Regions from separate parts of the Paenibacillus sp. PvR133 genome, predicted to be linked through region 2. Evidence: riboswitches for the same ligand, from Rfam matches in the RefSeq annotation. Region 2 holds a riboswitch; the other holds the start of a gene.
The links. A riboswitch is a leader RNA that binds a small molecule or an ion and turns the genes downstream of it on or off. The one in region 2 is predicted to bind S-adenosylmethionine.
Positions count from the first base shown of each region.

Region 1: another riboswitch for S-adenosylmethionine. It lies ahead of metA (homoserine O-acetyltransferase MetA); the one in region 2 lies ahead of JOE49_RS00390 (methionine ABC transporter ATP-binding protein).

Region 1 is NZ_JAFIBS010000001.1:2,977,861-2,985,335, forward strand. It holds gene JOE49_RS13085 (RluA family pseudouridine synthase) at 1-351, shown strand, start outside; gene JOE49_RS13090 (arsenate reductase family protein) at 395-760, shown strand; gene JOE49_RS13095 (5'-3' exonuclease) at 833-1,729, shown strand; gene JOE49_RS13100 (ROK family protein) at 1,953-2,831, shown strand; gene JOE49_RS13105 (HRDC domain-containing protein) at 2,998-4,005, shown strand; gene corA (magnesium/cobalt transporter CorA) at 4,166-5,101, opposite strand; SAM riboswitch class I at 5,653-5,778, shown strand; gene metA (homoserine O-acetyltransferase MetA) at 5,897-6,814, shown strand; gene JOE49_RS13120 (PLP-dependent transferase) at 6,939-7,475, shown strand, end outside.
Region 2 is NZ_JAFIBS010000001.1:81,476-88,950, reverse strand. It holds gene JOE49_RS00415 (DUF2515 family protein) at 1-194, opposite strand, end outside; gene JOE49_RS00410 (thioredoxin family protein) at 432-776, shown strand; gene JOE49_RS00405 (COX15/CtaA family protein) at 950-1,879, shown strand; gene JOE49_RS00400 (UbiD family decarboxylase) at 2,009-3,775, shown strand; gene JOE49_RS00395 (Cthe_2314 family HEPN domain-containing protein) at 3,827-4,552, shown strand; SAM riboswitch class I at 4,679-4,818, shown strand; gene JOE49_RS00390 (methionine ABC transporter ATP-binding protein) at 4,955-5,977, shown strand; gene JOE49_RS00385 (methionine ABC transporter permease) at 5,974-6,642, shown strand; gene JOE49_RS00380 (MetQ/NlpA family ABC transporter substrate-binding protein) at 6,717-7,475, shown strand, end outside.

The DNA.
Region 1 (7,475 bases), 2.9 Mb from region 2:
CCGGATGGTTATCCTGCCCTTACGCTGTATAAGCTGGAGGAAGTGTGGAACGGGGGAAGTCGCATCGGACTAAAGTTGGAATCTGGGCGTACGCACCAAATTCGAGTGCATATGACTTATATCGGTTGTCCGTTGATCGGAGATAAAATGTACCGGATTACACCCGATGATGCTGCGCAACGTGAACGATATGATCAGCTTGATGCCAGGATGCCTCGACAAGCCTTGCATGCCTCAGAGCTGTCCTTGGAGCATCCTGTAACCGGGGAGCGGCTGACGTTCTATGCTCCTCTACCTGAAGATATGGCTGAAATGCAGGAGCTATTAAGAGCGCAATATTTTTCAGAATAAAATATAAATAAGCTATCGAAACCAAATGGAGGTTAATCTAGCGATGAGCCAACTGAAAGTATATCAGTATTCTAAATGCAGTACCTGTCGTAATGCAGTGAAATGGCTGCAAAACAAGGGACATGAGACGGAACTTATTCCTATTTTTGAACAGCCGCCCGGCCCAGAGGAATTGGAAGATTTAATTCGAAAAAGCGGGCTGGAGCTGAAAAAGTTTTTTAATACAAGCGGTGAGGTGTACAAAGAGCTAAAGCTGAAAGATAAGCTTGGAGACATGAGTCGTGAAGAGCAAATTTCGCTTTTATCCTCGAATGGTAGATTAATCAAACGCCCGATTGTAACCGACGGGAACAAAGTAACGATAGGATTCAAAGAGGAAACATTTGAGGGCACATGGGAAGCTCAATAACGCCCAATTTACACTCACGATATGTTATACTGTGGGGGTTAAATATTATGATGAATGGGAGCAATACAATCTGTGACACAACGCAATGAACAATCCGTAATGCTGGTTGACGGCATGGCCCTGCTATTTCGCGCTTATTATGCAACCGCCGCAAACGGTTATATCCGTCGTACAAAAGCTGGGGTGCCAACGAACGCCATCTATGGTTTTATTCGATATTTTTGGGATGCAGTCCAAACGTTTAATCCTACACATGTCATTTGCTGCTGGGATATGGGCGGAACGACATTCCGTGGGGAACATTTTGCTGCGTATAAAGGAAACCGAGCCGACGCACCAGATGATTTGATTCCCCAATTTACATTGATTCGTGAAGTGACGGACAGCCTCGGCATTCCCAACATTGGAGCGGAAGGCTTTGAAGCCGATGATTGTATCGGTACGCTTGCACGCCATTATTCGCAAAATGAGGACATGGATGTAATGATTCTCTCAGGAGATCATGATTTACTTCAATTAGTGGATGAGCGGACACGGGTCATTATTATGAAAAAAGGGCACGGCAATTATATGGTATACACTCCGGAGACCCTGCTGACTGAAAAAGGGCTTAAGCCACGCCAAGTGGTGGACCTTAAAGGCCTGATGGGGGATGCAAGCGATAATTATCCAGGAGTACGAGGTATAGGTGAGAAAACGGCACTCAAGCTGGTGCAGGAATACGACTCTATTGAGGGCATTCTGGAGAATCTGGATCAATTAACACCCTCGGTCCGTAAAAAAATTGAGAGTGATTTGGATATGCTGCATCTTTCACGCAAACTTGCTGAAATTCACTGTGGTGTACCTGTAGCATGTGCTTTGGATAGCTGTCTGCTGACGCTGGATCACGTGCAAATTGTAGACAAGTTTGAGCAGCTTGAAATGAAAAGCTTGTGTACATTGATGGGTGTCGCAACCGGATCTTAATAAAGCTGTTAGGCTTGATACGGACAATTTAAGTAAAGTAAGTAATATAGGGATGCTGACGCTTGGTGCGTTAGTGTCCTTATTTATATACCCATATGTCGACGGAGTTATATAGTCATGTGAAGGATTATATACAATTGCGATAAGGGGATTGACCTCAGGTACATTTCAGGTGAATATAGTGGAGAGAGAACCGGATTATCGAAAGGGGACAACAGCAACTATGACAGTATTGGGAGCAATTGAGGCAGGCGGTACCAAATTTGTATGTGGAATTGGCAACGAACGTGGAGAGGTACTGGAACGGGCGAGCTTTCCAACAACCACCCCAGCAGAAACAATGGAGAATGTCATCGCATTTTTTGAAGGCAAGGGCATTGAAGCATTGGGCGTAGGCTCGTTCGGGCCGATTGATCCTATCGAAGGTAGTGATACATATGGCTATATTACAACAACGCCAAAGCCACATTGGGGAAATTACAATCTGATTGGCAAACTGAAAGAGCATTTTGATGTGCCTATGGGGTTTGACACGGATGTGAATGGAGCAGCACTTGGTGAGTCTATTTGGGGTGCCGCCAAAGGATTGGACAACTGTCTGTATATTACGATAGGTACAGGCATCGGGGCGGGTGCTTTGGTTGGTGGAAAGCTGATACATGGATTATCCCACCCGGAAATGGGGCATATTCTGGTACGTCGTCACCCAGAAGATACTTACGAGGGGACATGTCCTTATCACGGAGATTGTTTGGAGGGACTGGCAGCAGGTCCTGCGCTCGAAAAAAGATGGAAGGTTAAAGGACATGAGCTTTCTGTCGATCACTCGGCCTGGGAAATGGAAGCGTACTATCTGGCACAGGCTTTAATGAGCTATGTATTAATCCTGTCACCGCAAAAAATTATTATGGGCGGGGGAGTGATGAAGCAGGACCAACTGTTCCCGCTCATTCGTACCAAGCTTCAAGAACTTTTGAACGGATACGTACAGCATTCGAGTCTGGCAACAGATATTGAGCAATATATCGTATCTCCGGGATTGGGTGACAATGCTGGATTGTGCGGTGCTCTGGCATTGGCAAAGGAAAAGCTGAATCATTAGAATTTATGGTTGACGGCACTCCAAGGTACGGTTATTATATAGGCAACAGTATAGTACGGCTCAAAAAGGGAAGCACCTTTCTTGCGAATACGCAGGATGGGTGCTTTTTTTTGCGTTTTTGTGTTGTGCGGGACTGTCTTTCAACGATATGAGGGAGGAAGAAATCATGGATATTGTATTTTTAAATCGCTTGTCCAAACGAAATGAACAGGGCTATGAGGACTTTGCTCAGGTATGGATTGGGCAGCATGAAGGGGGATGGAGTGCAGGCTGGAGCACACAGCATGTCCCGGATGAAAGTATAGACGACCTTTGGTATGAGGGCAGCTTGTGGCAGGAATTACTACATGTATACCGTCATGAGCTGGCGCTCAAAATGGCTGAGGGCTATAGGCCCTTAATCCATGGCGTATTTCATGAGCAAGAAGGATCATCAGGACGAGGACAAACGCTGCAAAAGCTGTATTGCTACAGTGATTTGTTTCCACGTGATGAAGTGTATGAGCAGTTGACGATGTGGAGACGGCAAAAGGCAGCAACGGAACGAAAAGCACCTTATTTTATCGCTACGAATCGGCTGCTTCGACTCATTAGCGTCTATCTTCCCCATACCGAAGAAGAACTGTTGGAGCTGCCTGGTATGGGTCAGGGTAAAGTGTCGCAATATGGGACGGAGCTATTGGCTATTACGACACAAAATGACCGGACCACACCATTTCCGTTGAACTGGGTAACAGAGACGCTGGAAGAAGAAGTTTTTTTGTCATGGCTATACAAGCAAAAAGAGAACCAGTACAGGCAGGAGCTGAACAAATTCAGCCTAACTAGAACGATTATCGAAGGCATTTCGGACGGTCTTTCACTGGAGCATATCGGAATGAAGACAGGTTTGCATCGTAGAGAGATGATTGAAGCTGTGGAGCATTTGGACAGGGATGGCATTGATATGGAGAAGCTGATCCGCAAGGAATTGGTGAATGTATCTGAGGAAGAGCAGGCAGCCATCTGGTCTGCTTATGAAGAGTTGGGGGATGCGCTGCTCAAGCCCGTCATGCTGAAAGTGTATGGGGAAGAAAAGGCAACCGAAACAGGACTGGATCAAATTTACGAGCGTCTGCGTCTGATCCGTATACGGTTTCGTCATCAGCAGGTACCCGACCGACATGTTGGATAATATAGAACTGATTGAATAAAGCTAAAGTATTAAAGTGCATTCAGGGTTCAACATACTAAAAAGCAGCAGCGAGTTCCACACAGGACACGGCTGCTGCTTTTTATGACCAAGCTGAAAATCGAAAAAAGTATCCAACTCGGTACTTTTCCCCCTGTTCTTTTTAAACCCAGTCTTTCTTGCGGAAAATACAGAACATACTGACACCTAATGCCACCATAATACCAATGACGACAAAATAGCCATAACGTGTATGAAGCTCAGGCATATTATCGAAGTTCATCCCATATATTCCGGTAATGACTGTCAATGGCATAAATACGGTCGTAATTGCCGTAAACACACGCATAATTTCATTGGCACGGTTGGCGATACTGGATTGATAAGCTTCTCGAAGGTTACCCATCAAGTCGCGGTAAGTTTCAAAAGTCTCCGAAATTTTCACAGCATTTTCATAAATGTCGCTGAAATATTTTTGCAATTGATCGTCGATGAGCCGCAAATCCCGTTTGTTCAGGGTATTGATGACTTCTTTTTGTGGACCCAGCACTTTTTTCAGCCACAGAATCTCACTTCGTAAGCCGATGATTTCGTTCAAATGCGACTTTTTCGTATGCATTAGAATATCTTCTTCCAGCTTCTCAATGCGGACCTCAATCCGGTCACCAACCAGAAAATAGTTGTCAACAATCAAGTCGACCAACAGATACATAAAACGGTCAGGCTGGCTGACTTCTTGCTCCCACAGCATAGGCTTGAGGGTACGAAGCTCATTTATTTTCTGCTTGGTCACCGTAATGATAAAATGGCGGCCGAGAAAAATGTTCAAAGCTCGCAAAAATATTTCTTCATCATCAAAACGAATGCTATTTACAACGATAAAATAATGGCTTTCATAAATTTCAATCTTCGGACGCTGTTCTTCTTCACTCAAACAGTCTTCTACTGCAAGATCATGCATGGAAAATAAAGGCTGGAGCACTGTCAAATCATCGACATCGGCATCAATCCAATAAAAACCTTCTGCCGGTGCAGTAAGCGCCATTTCAATTTCTTCGACAGGGGTAAAAACCCCGTTGTTGACCAAACGGATTTTCATATATGTCACTCCTTATGCTCCGTCGTAACGGAAATACGTTTACCTTAAGCATAAGGAATGGACTCAGTTAGCCAGTTAGCCGGTGCGGGTAAGCGTGCACTCCCATCAAAAGCCGGAGGCTTTTGGAGCATGCAGAGCCTGGCGTCCCGTCTTTCGGCAAGCTGAAGTCATTCCTATGCTGTTGTTCAGGGATCGCCGCCTATTCGGACTCGGGTCGCCTTCCATTCCGGATTCACCTCTCAAATGTTCTTTTTTAGATTGCCACAGTATCGCAGGAAACACTCAAATCTGCACTACTGCTCCATATTTTTGCCTAATAGCACTTGTATAGTATAACGCTCGGCCTACGGCCTTTCAAGCGCAAAATCATGGGCTAAATCAACAGTAGTGGCAAGAGCTTCAACGATAGGAGGGATATGATTTAACCTATGGAAAAGGTAGACAAAATGTGAATGCAGGGTACAAATTTAAAAGTCCCATCTTGACGAAGCCCAGCCGATGCATTAAAGTGAACAACAAGAACTTTGTGAACCTAAAATGAATATAGCGAAATCTTATCAAGAGCAGGTGGAGGGACTAGCCCGATGATACCCGGCAACCGGCGATTTTAATCGCACGGTGCTAATTCTTGCAGGACGCGCGCTTTGTACAAAGAGCGTTGCCCTGACAGATGAGAGAGGCGCATATGGATACAAATATGACCTTTCTCTAACCTGAGAAAGGTCTTTTTATTATATGCCCGGCATCTCAACAAGACGATTTTCGCAAAACTTACCGAACAAGGAGTGAGTTTACATGCCGATTAAAATCCCAGACACGCTACCTGCCAAGGAAGTGCTGGAGGGCGAAAATATTTTCGTAATGGATGAAAGCTTGGCTTATCATCAGGATATTCGTCCATTGCGTATCGCCATTTTGAATTTAATGCCTACAAAGGAGACGACGGAAACCCAACTGTTGCGCTTGGTAGGCAATACGCCGCTGCAAGTGGACGTCACGCTGGTGCACATGAAATCTCATGTATCCAAAAATACATCGCAAGAATATTTGAACATGTTCTATAAAACGTTTGACGAGATCAAGAACAGTCGTTTTGACGGCATGGTTATTACAGGAGCCCCGGTTGAACAGCTTGAGTTTGAGGATGTGAACTACTGGGAGGAGATCCAGCAAATCTTTGAATGGACGAAAACGAATGTAACTTCGACCATGCATATCTGTTGGGCCTCACAGGCAGGCTTATACCATCATTTCGATGTCCCTAAATACGGGCTCGACTACAAATGCTTTGGCGTATTTCCACACACCGTGATTAAACCTAAAGTAAAATTGCTACGCGGCTTTGATGAATTGTTTTATGCTCCTCACTCCCGACATACGGAGGTTCGGCGGGAAGATATTGATCATATTGCCGAATTAGAAGTTTTATCCGAATCCGAGGAAGCTGGAGTGTACCTCGTAGCCACGCTTGACGGTAAACAAATTTTTGTAACTGGGCACTCTGAATATGACCCGCTTTCCCTGAAATGGGAATACGACCGCGATGTGGCCAAAGGAATGGATATTGAAGTCCCCAAAAATTATTTTCCTAATGATGATCCCAAGCGCACACCACCCTCAATCTGGCGGGCACACGCCAATTTATTATTCTCGAATTGGCTGAACTATTATGTATACCAAGAAACACCTTACGATATCGGGCCCCAGATTTAAAAAGGGGCTTGTAGTTTACCCTTGTACAGTACCACCTTGCAGTAGCGCAGCAGTATAGTCTTTGACATCCATTTTTGCAGGATTTGTTATAGCACCCACTATGGAAGTTAACAGGAGGATTCATATGAGTGAGAAACAGTGGAAAATCGAAAGCAGATTGGCACAAATCGGTTCAGTAGAGGAGCCAGTAACCGGGGCTGTTAATTACCCGATTTACCAATCTACGGCGTTCCGCCATCCCCGTCTAGGTCAAAGCACAGGATTTGATTACATTCGGACGATCAATCCTACGCGAAAGGTACTGGAAGAGGCTTCTGCTGCACTTGAATCGGGTGATGCAGGTTTTGCATGTAGCTCAGGTATGGCGGCGCTGCAAACGGTATTTGCATTGTTTGGACAGGGAGATCACCTCATTGTATCGCTGGATCTGTATGGCGGGACATATCGCTTGCTGGAGCGTATTTTATCTAAATTTGGTGTAACAGCAAGTTATGTGGATACGAACGATGTTGAAGCACTCGAACAGTCATGTCGACCGAATACCAAAGCTGTATTCATAGAAACACCTACAAATCCGTTAATGATGATCACTGATATTCGAGCGGTTGCCGAGTGGGCATCACAACATCAGTTGCTTACCATTGTAGATAATACGCTGCTA
Region 2 (7,475 bases):
TCATTCATAGCGGCCTGTGCCGTATGATAATCCCACGCTAGTTCACGCAAGGGGGAGCGTAATTTTCGGGATTCGGTCCAAGCCGCCCGTTTGCCCTCCCAAGCTTCCTCTGCAACACGGGGAACGGAACCCAGTAACTTTAGCCCTCCTTGAAGCTGTCGAGATGCTGTATGGAGCCATTCGGTAAGAGACATGACTAAATTAACCTCCTTTCCAACTGCAAGCATCCCCGTATCCTGCCAAGTATGTTGGGTATGCTGTTAGGATGTCGACGCTTATGTGGATTCTTAAGTATATCTTTAGTATGCCTCAATGAGAGGGCTTCCAATCGGCATGTGAGTAGAATGGGGGAGTGTGCAAAAGCTTCACTTGGCGTTACAATAGAAAGTGCAATCTTTTCAGCACAAAAAGAATTTAAGGAGGAATCATCCATGCAAAAAATCGTCTCTCATGAAGACTTTAATAAGGCAATATCCACTCCGGGCGTTACGGTGGCTGTGTTTAAGGCGGACTGGTGTAAGGATTGTCATTTCATCGATCCGTTCATGCCTGATGTGGAACAACAATATGCAGATAAGCTTACATTAATTGAGATTGATGTAGAACAGGCCGAAAGCGTCAGTCAAGAGCAAAATGTATTGGGGATTCCTAGCTTTATCGCTTACAGTGAAGGGCGAGAACTGGTACGTCTGGTGAACAGACTGCGCAAATCCCGCGAAGAGATTGAGCAATTTTTGGATCGGGCTGTTGAAGTCCACGCGAGCTTGGCAAAATAACATCAAGACATTCAGAAAGCCGCTTCCTTCTCAGGGGGCGGCTTTCTCACGGACACGTTCACATTTTGTCAACAAAGCTCGTATGTCAAGGAACGATATATCAGTTATAATTACTTTAAGTGATCATTTCACAACATATAAAGTGAATAAATATTATATTTGGAAGGATACGGGTGAATTTGAATAACAAAATTAGAATATTAAAATGGCTGGCACTCGTAACATGTATTGTCATGTTTTTGGCTACCTTCGGTGGAGGTGTCGTGACGCGGACGGATTCGGGTCTCGGCTGTGGCCGGGAATTCCCGCTGTGCAATGGCAAGCTGGTTCCGGCACATACGATTGCATCCCTTATTGAGTTCTCTCATCGCTCCGTCAGTGCCATGGCCGGGATTCTTTCTATCGCCTCATTTGTTGGCTTTTTGCTGTTTATGAAGCATCGGAAGGATTTGCAGCTATTCTCGCTGCTCACGCTCATGTTTGTCATCATACAAGGTGCAATGGGGGCGTTGGCTGTCGTCTTTTCCCAATCGGCTGCAGTCATGGGACTACATTTTGGCTTTGCGCTTATCGCCTTTGCCAGTGCGACTATGATGACGTTGGGGGCCTGGCAGGAGCATGCAGATTCACGCCACACCCCGCGTCTGATTCCTGGGCCTGTCAGTCGGGGGTTTCGTAACTTTATATGGTTATCGACGATCTATACCTATATTGCTGTCTATTCAGGGGCGTTGCTTAGTCACTCGGTCATCCAGAAGGTTGTAAATATTGGGGGCTTCATATCTCCACTGCTGCTTCATCAGATTTCAGCTGGTCTGCTGTTCGTCATTATCTTGGCTGTGGGTCACTACTCATACCGTTATCACCCGAACCACCGGGATATCCGTATATTGGGTGTCGTATCGGTCTTGTTAATCTTGCTTCAAGTGGTGATTGGAATTATCTTGTTGTACGTCAACAAACCTGAAATCTACATGTTTATCGTGCTGGGACATATGCTGGTGATTGCATCGTTGTTCTCCATCTTGGCTTATCTGAGCTATCGTGTATGGCAATTGTCACCGGACCGCAAGCTTGTTCCGACCCAAGCACAACGTACCTAAGCGTTTCATAGATCATAGTCAAGCGGATTTTTGCCCAAGAGGCGTTTAAACACGTATAATAGCATATAAGAAACAAACCAGGCCCGCGAGTTTCTCGAGGGCTTGATTTGCTTAGGAGGAGTCGTCCAGTTGATCTACCAGAATTTGCGCCAATTTATTGAAGCGCTGCGTAAAGAAAATCATCTTAAAATTATAGAGGCACCTGTCGATCCTTACCTGGAGCTGGCTGAGATTCATCGAAGAGTCATTGAGGAAGAAGGGCCGGCACTTCTGTTCACGAATGTAAAAGGAACCCCGTTTCCTGTAGCCAGTAATCTGTTTGGCACGAATCGCCGTGTGGACATGGCTTTTGGCCCGCGACCAGAGCAGCTGATGGATGCGATTGTAGGAGCGACCAAAACATTGTTTCCACCTACACCCAAAGCATTGTGGAATGAACGTGGCCTGATTAAGGACATGCTAAAAGTAGGGCTAAAAACAGTATCTCATAGCGAGGCCCCTGTATTGGGAGTTCGCCGTACAGAGGCTCCGCTGGCACCACTGCCTAAAGTGACCAGTTGGCATGAGGATGGAGGGCCGTTTATTACGCTTCCACTCGTGTATACTGAGAAGCCAGGTCAGCCCAAGGATCATAATTTGGGGATGTACCGCATTCAGATTTATGATGATCAGACGACGGGCATTCACTGGCAAATTCATAAAGGCGGCGGTTTTCATTATCATGAAGCGGAACTGCGTAATGAGCCATTGCCTACGACGATTATCATCGGTGGCCCGCCTGCCCTGATTGCGTCTGCCATTGCGCCAGCACCGGAAAACTTGCCTGAGCTGTTGCTGGCTTCGCTTATTATGGGAGGCAAGCTGCCCATGACAGAAGACCCGCTCGGGGGTCACCGGATTCCAGCAGAAGCAGAATTTGCAATCAGCGGTTATGTACCGCCTCATGAACGCCGTCCGGAAGGCCCGTTTGGTGATCATTTTGGCTATTACTCATTACAGCATGATTTCCCTGTATTTCATGTCAAACATATGCATCACCGCAAGGATGCCATTTATCCGGCAACCATTGTAGGTAAGCCTCGGCAAGAAGACTACTATCTCGGTGAGTTTTTGCAACGTCTGCTGTCGCCTGCCTATCCGCTTGTGATGCCTTCCGTCAAGTCCCTGTGGGCGTATGCGGAAACGGGCGTACATGCGCTGGCAGCGGCAGTCGTACGTGAAAGCTACTCCCGTGAAGCGCTTGTATCCGGTTTTACCATTTTGGGTCAAGGTCAATTATCGTTGACAAAGTTCCTGATGCTGACGGATCGAGTAATTGATTTATCTGACTTTAACCTACTGCTGGAAACCATTCTGGAGCGATTTAATCCAGCAAGGGATTTATTTATTTTCAATCACACTTCACACGATACACTCGATTACACAGGCCGCAAGCTGAATCATGGCAGTAAGGCCATCCTGATGGGGATAGGTGAGCCTGTACGTGAATTGCCTCGTGCTTATGAGGGAGGCGATCTGCCGGGAATTCGTGAAATTGAGCCCTATTGCGGAGGTTGCCTTGTCGTATCGGGTGCGTCCTTTGAGCAGGAGCCTGAGCTGGCGGCACGTGTTTTGGAGCGATTAGCAGCGGGTGAGCAAGAGTGGCCGCTCGTCTTCATTGTAGACGATGCCAAAGAAGTCGTTCGCTCTCAAGCCTCGTTCCTGTGGACGGTATTCACACGCTTTAACCCGGCTACAGATATGTACGCAGACAGCGAAGTGCGTTTGCATCATCTGAACTATAAGCTGCCGATTGTAGTGGATGCGCGTATGAAGCCGGGGTATCCAGATGAGGTGTTACCGCGTGAGGATATTGTTAAGCTTGTAGATCAACGATGGACGAGTTATTTCGCTTGACGCCCTAATTAAACCTACAGCCGGATTTTACATTTATAAGGAGGCGTAAGCATGATACGCAAGCTACTGGGTGAGCCACCACGTGTGAACAAAGGCATCCTGCTAGATGCCATGAATAGCATGTCAGCTATGTTGAACCTGCTGGAGCGGCAAATTCAGGCTGGTGGAGATCCGACCCACGATTTTCGGAAGGCGGATATTTTAACACGCGGTCTAATGTCATCTCTGGATGAACTGGAGCAGAGCCATCATGCTTCCGCCTTTTTCCGTATGAAAGTGAAAGCCGGATATGCTGAAGATATGAGTGAGGATGAAAAATCCGATTATGCATTATATGTTTTCTTTTATAAAGATGGGTTTGTTCGGGTTTTCTCTATTTTGGATAAGCTGGGTAACTGGCTAAATGATCTGTATGATTTAAAAACAGGGCAGTATAAGGCGCATTATTCGTATTTTACCGTGTTGCGGCAGCTCAAGTATCTCAAAATGCATCCTGTATTGACCGATAATTTAAATGATATCAAGGACACTTACAACGATGCCATCAATCGGCTGCGTAAGCGTCGGAATACGGAGATACACTATATGAATACGGAAATGCAGGATGATCTCTGGCAACGACACCGAGCTTTGTATGGAAAAATCCAACTGGAGGACCTCGATCACCATTTGGAAGATTTGCAGCAGGGCTTGGAAATGGTATGTCGGTCGCTGTCAAACGCCTTTACTTATACTGCGAAACAATGGGAGAACCGGGCAGTACGCCCAAAAATATGATAGAAAATATCCTTTGACAAAGCAATGTAAACTATCTATACTGAAACCTAGTTTCAGAAAAATGCTTGAATTATGTTTTTTTTATATAAACTTAACGGACAGCTAAAGCTGGAGTTTAACATATTTTTCTTATCCAGAGAGGTGGAGGGACTGGCCCGATGAAGCCCGGCAACCCGTTCTTTCCCGGTGTAATACACTGGGAGGGAACATGATGGTGCTAATTCCTACAAAACCGCTAGAGTTATAGCGATTTTGGCAGATGAGAAAAGGTTCGCAAGGTGGGGCCCTTTTCATTCTGTGAAAGGGGCTCTTTTTTGTATAAATAAATAGCGATTTTATACAATCCTGAGAGATGACAATTGGTTAAAAGGGTAAGGAAGAAGTGAAGGGGGTCGCAGCACGTTGATAGAGCTTAAGCAGTTAACCAAGCATTATGGCAAAGGCAACCGACGCGTTAATGCGCTGTCTGGGTTGAATCTTTCTATAAAGCGTGGAGAAATATTCGGAGTGATTGGTCACTCCGGGGCGGGGAAAAGTACATTGATCCGCTGTATTAATTTATTGGAACGCCCTACTTCAGGCGAAGTATGGGTAGACGGGGTAAACCTCGCTACTGTGAGTCAATCCCAGTTACAGAAGCAACGTCGAAAAATCGGAATGATTTTTCAGCATTTTAATTTGTTGTCTTCGGCAACGGTGTATGACAATATTGCATTTCCTTTGCGTTTGGTAAACACCCCCAGGGAAAAGCTGGACATGAAAGTTCGTGAGCTGCTGGAACTGGTGGGTCTGGAAGAACACAGTGGAAAGTATCCGTCACAGCTCTCAGGTGGACAGAAGCAGCGGGTAGGAATTGCACGGGCGCTGGCTAGTGATCCTCATGTATTGCTGTGTGACGAAGCGACTTCTGCGCTTGATCCGCAAACGACGGGGTCTATCCTGAAATTGTTGTTGGATATTAATCAGCGCTTTAATTTAACCATCGTGCTGATTACACATGAAATGCATGTCATTCAAAGCATTTGTGATCGAGTTGGCGTCATTCATCAGGGCGACATCGTGGAGCAAGGCCCAGTGGCGGAAGTATTTTTGAAGCCACAGCACCAGGTAACCAAGGACTTTATCCAACGGGAGTCAGAACATCCCGAGGAGCTGCAAGCAGCGATTGCGGCAGCAGGTGGCGGTGAGTCGGCGCAGGTGGTACGTATCTCCTTCTTGGGCAGTAAAACATATGATGCGATTCTGTCGCGTACGGCTCGAAGCACTGGTGTTGATTTTGCGATCTTGCAGGGAACCATATCTACGATTAAAAATGTACCCTATGGACAGCTGATCGTTCGTTTTGAAGGAAACCATGAAGATATAGAGCATACGCTGCGCGAAGTGTCTGGGCAAGGACTTGATGTGGAGGTGATCGGACAATGAGCGAACTTGATTTTTCACAAGTGAGTTGGGATGAGCTAGGGAATTCTACTCTGGAAACCCTTCAGATGCTCGGAGCATCCGCATTGTTCACCCTCATTATTGGTTTGCCGCTTGGCATATTATTGTTTCTGGCGAGTCGCTCCTCGTTAACTCTGATGAAGGTGATATACATTGTATTATCATTCATCGTTAACATTTTACGTTCCGTACCATTTATCATTTTGATCGTTGCACTTATTCCTTTTACACGATCGCTGGTAGGTACCTCGACTGGGGTGCTGGGAACCATTCCGCCGTTGGTTATCGGGGCTGCCCCATTCTTCGCACGTCTTGTCGAAACGTCTCTGCGTGAAGTGGACAAGGGTGTCATTGAAGCCGCACAAGCGATGGGTGCCTCGACAGGACAAATTATCCGGCGTGTGCTGTTACGTGAGGCACTTCCGGGTCTGCTCGCTGCATTAACTATTACCGTCGTTACACTCGTATCCTACACGGCAATGTCCGGGATGATCGGGGGCGGTGGACTGGGTACACTGGCTATCAACTACGGCTATTATCGTTATGAAACGGCTGTCATGATCGTTGCAGTCGTGCTGATGGTCGTATTGGTACAATTGCTGCAAATGGCGGGAGATCGTCTCGTGCGGCATTATACTCGAAAATAGGGAAAACATATAGATATCCTTATTGATCAGGACGTCTGATCCTGAATATTACAAATTATTGGAGGGGTAATAACATGAAGAAATGGGTATTGGCTGTACTTAGCTTGACATTAATTGCGGTGCTGGCGGCTTGCGGTACAAAGAGCACAACATCGGATACAAACAATGCGACCGAAAATACAGGCGGATCACCACGTGAAGTGGAGCTGAAAATTGGAGCTTCTCCTGTGCCGCATGCGGAAATTTTGGAAGCGATCAAGCCTCAGTTGGAAAAAGAAGGGGTTCGTCTCCAAGTCGTTCAGTTTAACGACTATGTACAGCCGAACGTACAATTGTTTGACAAGCAACTGGATGCTAACTTCTTTCAACATGTACCTTACTTGGATGTGATGAACAAAGAGCGCAAAATGGATCTGGTTTCTGTGGGCGCAGTTCATTTGGAGCCATTCGGTATCTACTCCCAAAAATATAAAAAGCTTGATGAAATCCCAGATGGCGCAACTGTAGCCATTCCGAACGATGCGACAAACGGAGGCCGCGCATTGCTGTTGTTGGAGAAACAAGGTCTGATCAAGCTGAAAGACGCAAGCAACATTGAAGCTACGGTAAAAGATATTACTGAAAATAAGAAAAACCTGAAATTCAAGGAGCTTGAGGCGGCTATGCTGCCACGTCAGTTGCCTGAAGTGGATATTGCGTTGATCAACACGAACTACGCTCTGGAAGCGAAGCTGAATCCAACGAAGGATGCACTGGCACTGGAAGATAAAGATTCTCCTTATGCTAACGTTCTGGTAGCACGTCCTGATAATAAAGATTCCGAAGCGATTCAG